Regions from separate parts of the Exiguobacterium sp. CH10 genome, predicted to be linked through region 1. Evidence: riboswitches for the same ligand, from Rfam matches in the RefSeq annotation. Region 1 holds a riboswitch; the other holds the start of a gene.

The links. Region 1 has a riboswitch for S-adenosylmethionine ahead of metK (methionine adenosyltransferase). Riboswitches for the same ligand answer to the same signal wherever they lie in the genome.
Region 2: linked by a shared signal. The riboswitch ahead of KNP04_RS05940 (2,3-diketo-5-methylthiopentyl-1-phosphate enolase) and the one ahead of metK (methionine adenosyltransferase) in region 1 are both predicted to bind S-adenosylmethionine.

Annotation. Positions count from the first base shown of each region.
Region 1 is NZ_JACSKO010000001.1:509,513-513,084, reverse strand. Features, by position in the region: gene pckA (phosphoenolpyruvate carboxykinase (ATP)) at 1-1,132, opposite strand, end outside; SAM riboswitch class I at 1,455-1,574, shown strand; gene metK (methionine adenosyltransferase) at 1,707-2,915, shown strand; gene KNP04_RS02660 (hypothetical protein) at 2,959-3,480, opposite strand.
Region 2 is NZ_JACSKO010000001.1:1,188,048-1,191,619, reverse strand. Features, by position in the region: gene KNP04_RS05950 (methylthioribulose 1-phosphate dehydratase) at 1-184, opposite strand, end outside; gene KNP04_RS05945 (2-hydroxy-3-keto-5-methylthiopentenyl-1-phosphate phosphatase) at 181-831, opposite strand; gene KNP04_RS05940 (2,3-diketo-5-methylthiopentyl-1-phosphate enolase) at 828-1,982, opposite strand; SAM riboswitch class I at 2,053-2,154, opposite strand; SAM riboswitch class I at 2,360-2,462, shown strand; gene mtnK (S-methyl-5-thioribose kinase) at 2,545-3,572, shown strand, end outside.

The sequences.
Region 1 (3,572 bases):
CTCCTCGCTCCGTACCGGCAAGCTTAGACGTATAACCAGACAAGAAGTGATACATCGCCTGTTCTTTCGTCAGTTTGCTGATTGGTGGCAAGACACCATACGCATCGGCCGTCAAGAAGACGATCGTATTTGGATGACCGGCACGTGATGGGAGCATCGCGTTGTCGATGAATTCAATCGGATATGCCGCACGCGTATTTTCAGTCAAGGAAATGTTCTTGTAGTCCGGCGTACGATCTTCATTCAATACGACGTTTTCAATCAATGAACCGAAACGGATTGCATCATAGATTTGTGGTTCGTTCTCACGCGAAAGGTTGATCGTCTTCGCGTAGCAACCGCCTTCAATGTTGAAGACCCCATCCGGTGACCATCCATGCTCATCGTCTCCGATTAAGTGGCGCTGTGGATCAGCTGAAAGTGTCGTCTTCCCAGTTCCCGACAACCCGAAGAAGAGTGCCGTTTCGTTTGCATCGTTGACGTTTGCCGAACAGTGCATCGATAAGACGTTTTGCTCAGGTAGCAAGAAGTTCATGACGGAGAAGATTGATTTTTTAATTTCGCCACCGTATTCTGTTCCCCCGATCAGAATTGTGCGCTTGGCGAATGAAACGAGAATGAACGTCTCTGAGTTCGTGCCATCCACTGCAGGATCTGCTTTATAACTCGGTGCATAAATCACAGTGAACGGATCGAACGCACCTTTCGTTGGCCATTCGCGTAGAAATAGCTGTTTAGCGAACAGACTATGCCATGCATATTCCGTGATGGCACGGACCGGTAACGTATAGTGCTCATCGGCACCAGCAGACGCTTCGAGGTAATAAAGTTTGTCTTTCTTTTCTAAATGGTTGAGTACTTTGTCGAGAAGTGCTGAAAACTTCTCTTCTGCGATCGGTTGGTTCACTTTTCCCCAATCGACAAGGTTGTTGCTGACTTCATCTTGTACGACGAATTTGTCTTTCGGTGACCGTCCGGTAAAAGCACCGGTGCTGACAGATAAAGCCCCGTCTTTTGTCAGTACACCTTCACCATTTTGGATGGCTTCTTCCACCAATTCTGGAACCGTCAAGTTCCGTTTCATGTCGGCACCATTAATTAATTCTTCGATTTTCAGGAGCGTTGTCGCCATCCTGAATCCCACCTTTCCCCTAAATAGATGTGGATGAAATCCGCATACTTCCGCGATTACGATTAATCAGTATGACATTTTTAATTATATGTGACACACTAATCAAACACAAGCGTTTCTTCTCTCTAAGTAAGCGCTTTCTTACAAAGACAGTTTATCACATTCTCTTATCACAAGGTGTTAAAAAACAGAAACGAATTAAAAAAATGTTTGACGATTCACAAACAGAAATGTTTTGCAAGTCGGTGAAAACTTTAACGAATTCGTCTGATTCCCTTGACATAATCGAGCGTCATTTATATGATGGTTTTCGTAACGGATACTCTTATTCTGAGCGGTGGAGGGAACAAGGCCCTACGAAGCCCAGCAACCGTCCGACATGAAGTCTTGTGCGGAAAAGGTGCTATCCTGAAGCGAAGCCATTAGCTTCGAACGATAAGAGGGTAAGGAAGAACGATTCAACCTTTCCCCATGTATGTCATCGGGGGAGGTTTTTTTCATTACCGTCCCAAAGCAACGCGTAAGGGGAACGAGTACCGTCCACATATCACCCTTATTATAGGAGGTTTTTTGAATGTCAAAATTGAACCGTCGACTTTTTACTTCAGAGTCGGTTACTGAAGGACATCCAGATAAAATTTGTGATCAGATCTCTGACTCGATTTTGGATGCCATTTTAGCGGAAGACCCGAATGCCCGTGTTGCGGCAGAAACGTCTGTCACAACGGGTCTTGTACTCGTAGCTGGTGAAATCACAACGTCAACTTACGTGGATATCCCGAAAGTTGTCCGTGAAACAATCCGTGAAATCGGATACACACGTGCGAAATATGGTTTCGACGCAGAAACATGTGCAGTCTTGACGTCGATTGACGAGCAATCAGTAGACATCGCGCAAGGTGTTGACCAAGCTCTTGAAGCACGTGAAGGTCAGATGACTGAAGAGGAACTTGATGCAATCGGAGCAGGTGACCAAGGTCTCATGTTCGGATACGCGACAAACGAGACACCTGAACTCATGCCGCTTCCGATCTCATTGGCGCACAAATTGTCACGTCGTCTTGCTGAAGTTCGTAAGAACGGTATGCTTGATTACCTCCGTCCGGATGGTAAGACGCAAGTAACGGTTGAGTACGATGAGGACAACAACCCTGTTCGTATCGATACAATCGTCATCTCGACACAACACGCAGAAGAGATCACGCTCGAGCAAATTCAAGAAGACTTGAAAAAGTATGTCATCGAAGCAGTCATCCCGGCTGAACTCATCGATGCTGAAACAAAATACTTCATCAACCCGACTGGTCGCTTCGTAATCGGTGGACCACAAGGAGATGCAGGTCTTACAGGACGTAAAATCATCGTTGATACGTACGGTGGATACGCACGTCACGGCGGTGGCGCATTCTCTGGTAAAGATCCTACAAAAGTTGACCGTTCGGCAGCATACGCAGCTCGTTATGTAGCGAAAAACATCGTTGCAGCAGGACTTGCGGATAAAGCAGAAGTTCAACTCGCTTACGCGATTGGGGTAGCACATCCAGTATCAATCGCTGTCGATACGTTCGGCACTGGTAAATTGAGCGAAACAGAGCTCGTCGAACTCGTTCGTGAGAACTTCGACCTCCGTCCAGCAGGCATCATCAAGATGCTTGACCTTCGCCGTCCAATCTACAAGCAAACAGCAGCTTACGGTCACTTCGGTCGTACAGATATCGAACTCCCATGGGAGCAAACAGATAAAGCAGCAGTTCTTGAAGAAGGCGCGAAGCGTTTCGCGTAAACAACAAAAACGACCTTTCCGCGGAAAGGTCGTTTTTTTAGGTTCAAGTCGTTGGAGGTGTCTGTTTATGATCATTCGATGACGAATCAGTTGAAGTGTTTTCTTGTCCAAGCGCGGTATCCTTCGCTTCGACGACTTTTTCACCGATGTCTTGTAAATCTGATTTGGCTTCTTGAGCCGTCTCGACGATTTTATTGACGTCTTCTTTGACCGTATCGACTTCTCCGACAACTTTTTCATATACGTTTTGGACGTCTGTTGAGACTTCCTGAATCTTGCCAGAAGCGGTCTTTACTTGTTCAATGACTTGAGATGCTTTCCCGGCTGGATCTTGTTTGACTTCGTTCACGATGCCTCCGACCGAAGATTTTGCATTCGTAAGCGATTGTTTCGTCTGCTCTCGATTCGAAGAGCTAAGTAAGGCGAGGAGACCACCGACGAGGGCACCGAGTAACATCCCGGTCACAACGCTGATCTTTGGGCCCCCAGCATCCAATTGGTCGAATTGACGGTTCGGATTCTCTGTTTGTTCGACTTTCGGGTCATGCTCTAATTTTGGTTCCATGTTGTTCCACTCCTTCATGTGATTGGCATTGCTAGTGTTATACCCTAGTCGATTGCGGACATAACGTTTTCTTATGAATCGTCACGAAAAAG
Region 2 (3,572 bases), 680 kb from region 1:
CGACGAGAACGAAGTCTTCATCCGTACGCTTTCGTTTATCACGACCGCTTGCTGTCACGAGGAACGTCAGCGGGTCGTCCGATACGCGGATTGCCAGGTTGCCGCTCGTGCCGGGGAACCAGTCCCGTGCGGCGAGCTCGTCTTTAATGTCGGCAAGTTCGACCCATCGTTCTTGTACAGTCATACGTTCACTCCTTTCGTATAAGCTGAAATGTCATGGAATGTCTCGAACGGAACATAGTGAATTCCTTCCGCCTCGCATAGCGAAATCAGTTGACCGCGCGCATACACGACGTCGGCGCGTTTGGCGATTTCAAAATCGGTGACGGAATCCCCGATCACGATTAACGTGTCGGTAGGTGAGACGATCTGTCGGGCAATCGTCGGCTTGCAACATCCGCAATCATTCGAACAATGAACATCACATGAATGAGGCCATGTGACGCGCGCTGTCGCTTCTGAAAAATCAACGTGATTGCAGTAGATGTGTTCCGGTGCGACATGACCTTCTAGAATCGGATGGACGAAAAAGTCCATGCCTCCACTGACGACATCAAATCGAAAACCCTGTGATTGTATCTCTTGCAAAAACTCGACAAACCCCGCTCGAAGCGTGATGGTCGACTGCAGAAAGTCGCGATACAAAGTCTCCTGATGGCTCGGGAGCAGGCTGAACATCTGACCGACGCCTTCTCGAATGGAGAGCGTTTGGTTCAAAACACCATCTTTGAGTTCGACCCATTCAGGTGGGGCGAAGCGTCGCATCAACACGATGATGTTATCTTCTTCCGTGATGGTTCCGTCGAAATCACAGATGACGTGCGTACTCATCGCGCACCCCACGCATTCAGCGCAGTCGATAACGCATCGGTCTCGCTCGTTTTACCGATTACCTGATCGATTGCTTGGCGGAACGCCCTCGCTCCAGCAACCGCACCGTCGGGATGCCCATGAATCCCACCGCCTGCATTGATGACGACATCCGTTCCGAAGTCACGAATCAAATCCGGAACGAGTCCTGGGTGAATCCCGGCAGACGGGACAGTCAGAATCGGTTTCGTCCAATGGGATTCCGTCGCATACGTTTGAATCTGTTGTGTTTCGTCTTTCGGTGTCGAGAGTGAACCATATGGCGACGGGAAGAGCGTCAAGTCCGCCCCGGCGAGTCGAATCAGTTTCCCAAAGAGGAGGGAATGACGAATCGATCCGGTCAACGCTCCCGCAAAAGCAGGATGTGCCAAAATCGGGACGTGAATCTCAGGGTCTTTGGCGAGCTCTCGTAACACGTCAAGCCCGTACGTATACACGTTGAACAAAAATGCGGTCGCGCCTGCCTCGATCAAACGTTTTGCCTGATCGCGTAAGGTGAAAACGGGTCCGCTCAACGTGACGGCGTATAGAACGGAACGACCCGTCAATTCTTGATGTTCTTGAATGATCGATGCTCCAATTCGAGCCCGTTCGAGCGATGGGGTGAGCGGATTGTCATATAAAATCTCATCGTCTTTGACGAGGTCGATTCCGCCGTTGAATTGGTCACGGAGCTGTGTCGCCAAAAAGTCGAGATCCCGGCCGATGACACCTTTGAAGATGCTCATGGCGAGCGGTCGGTCGTGTACTCGAAGGATGTCGCGGACACCTTCAACGCCGAATGCGGCACCAGGAAAGTCCGATGCGAGCTCGTCCGGGAGCGTTAGGTCGACAAGTTGGACGCTTGGGTCGAGCGACAGCTTTCCGAATGTCGTCGTCAGAATGGACGAAAAGTCCGGTGTCACATTATGTAGCGGGTAACGAATCGAGAAGCGACTCGTCGTTTCCTGTTGGGAGATATCAATGACCTCACCGCGGAATGCCTGTAGTTGATGCTGTTCGAGATGGTTCAATTCGGTCCATGTCCCGACGGTCAGCTCATGTGCGATTTTCTCAGCCACGCGTTCGACGTGATCGGTATGTTTGATTTCATAAGTTGCGATGACTCCCATAAGTTCCTCCTTTCAGGTCAAACAAAAAATGACCTCTTGGCTTGGCAAGAGGTCATTCGAAAACAATGAACTCTTATCTCTCAGCGATAGCTGCAAGAATTAGCACCGTGCCATTACTGGTCGGTTGCTGCGACATCATCGGGCTTGTCCCTCCGTCTGCTCTTGATAAGAATAGTTGTGAAGTTGTGAAATTTAATTGAATTTTTACATAGAATCGCTCACTCGTCAATTCCTTTTTTTGAGAAAAAAAGTTTAAAAATAATGTTTCTATATATGCGTGTCAAAAATAGGGAGTCGACCGAAAATAGAGGATTGACAACTAGCGTGCCTAATCCGTAATATTCGTCTCAACACGTCAAACACAATTACATCATTTACTCTTATCGCGAGTTGGCAGAGGGAATTGGCCCTACGACGCCGCAGCAACCGACCATTTGGCACGGTGCTACATCCACCAGACATATGTCTGAAAGATGAGAGGAACAACCAATTTGGGTGTGCCTCTTTCTCGCGGAGAAAGGGGCTTTTTTCATGCATAGAGTTAAGAAAGGGGAAAATCTTCATGGCTTATGAGGCGTTTACAGAACAAAGTGTCGTCGAACACGTTCGACAGTTGGGGTTACTAGAAGAGGGGATTGCAGAATGTGAGGAAATCGGAGATGGAAATTTAAATCTCGTCTTTCGCATTCGTCAAGGAGAAACGTCATTGATCGTGAAACAGGCGTTGCCGTATGCAAAAGTCGTTGGAGAGAGCTGGCCGCTCACGCTTGACCGTTCGTGGATCGAACAACTGGCACTCCGTGAGTTTTCAAAAGTCGTACCACAATTCGTACCAGATGTACTCGGTAGCGACCGTGAACTCGCCTATACGATTTTAGAAGATTTGTCAGCGTTTGAAATCGTCCGGACGGGTTTCCTAAAAGGAGAGAGCTATCCGAATTTGGCGCGTCACGTCGGTACATTCCTCGGGGAAACGTTGTTTGCGACATCTGACTATGCGAAAGGACCGCTCGCCAAGAAACAAATCGAAAAAGAGTATTACAATCCAGAGCTATGCGACATCACAGAAAAACTGATCTTCACTGACCCGTATCGTGATGCAGAATCGAATCAAATCGAAGCGGCTCTTCGTCCGGACGTGGAGCAACTGTGGTCAGACCTCGCCTTGAAAATTGAAGTGACGAAATTGAAGGTTGGGTTCGTGACAAAACACGAAGCGTTGCTACATGGGGATTTACATACAGGAAGCATTTTTGCGACTCGTCAAGAAACGAAAATCATCGATCCTGAGTTTGCGTTTTACGGTCCGTTCGGTTTTGACATCGGTCAAATCATCGCTCACTTGGTGTTCTCGACGTATGCACATCCGTTGAAGCGGTTCGAACGCTTCACAGAAGTGCTCACGGTCTGGGAGACGTTCGAAAAAACGTTCCGTACACGCTTCACACAGGCGGTCGAGCCATTCAACACAGTAGGATTCGTGGACGAACTGTTGCCATCGATTTTGAGTGATGCGATCGGCTACGCAGGCTGCGAATTGATTCGTCGGACGGTCGGTCTGGCGGGAGTCGCTGACTTGGAAACATTACC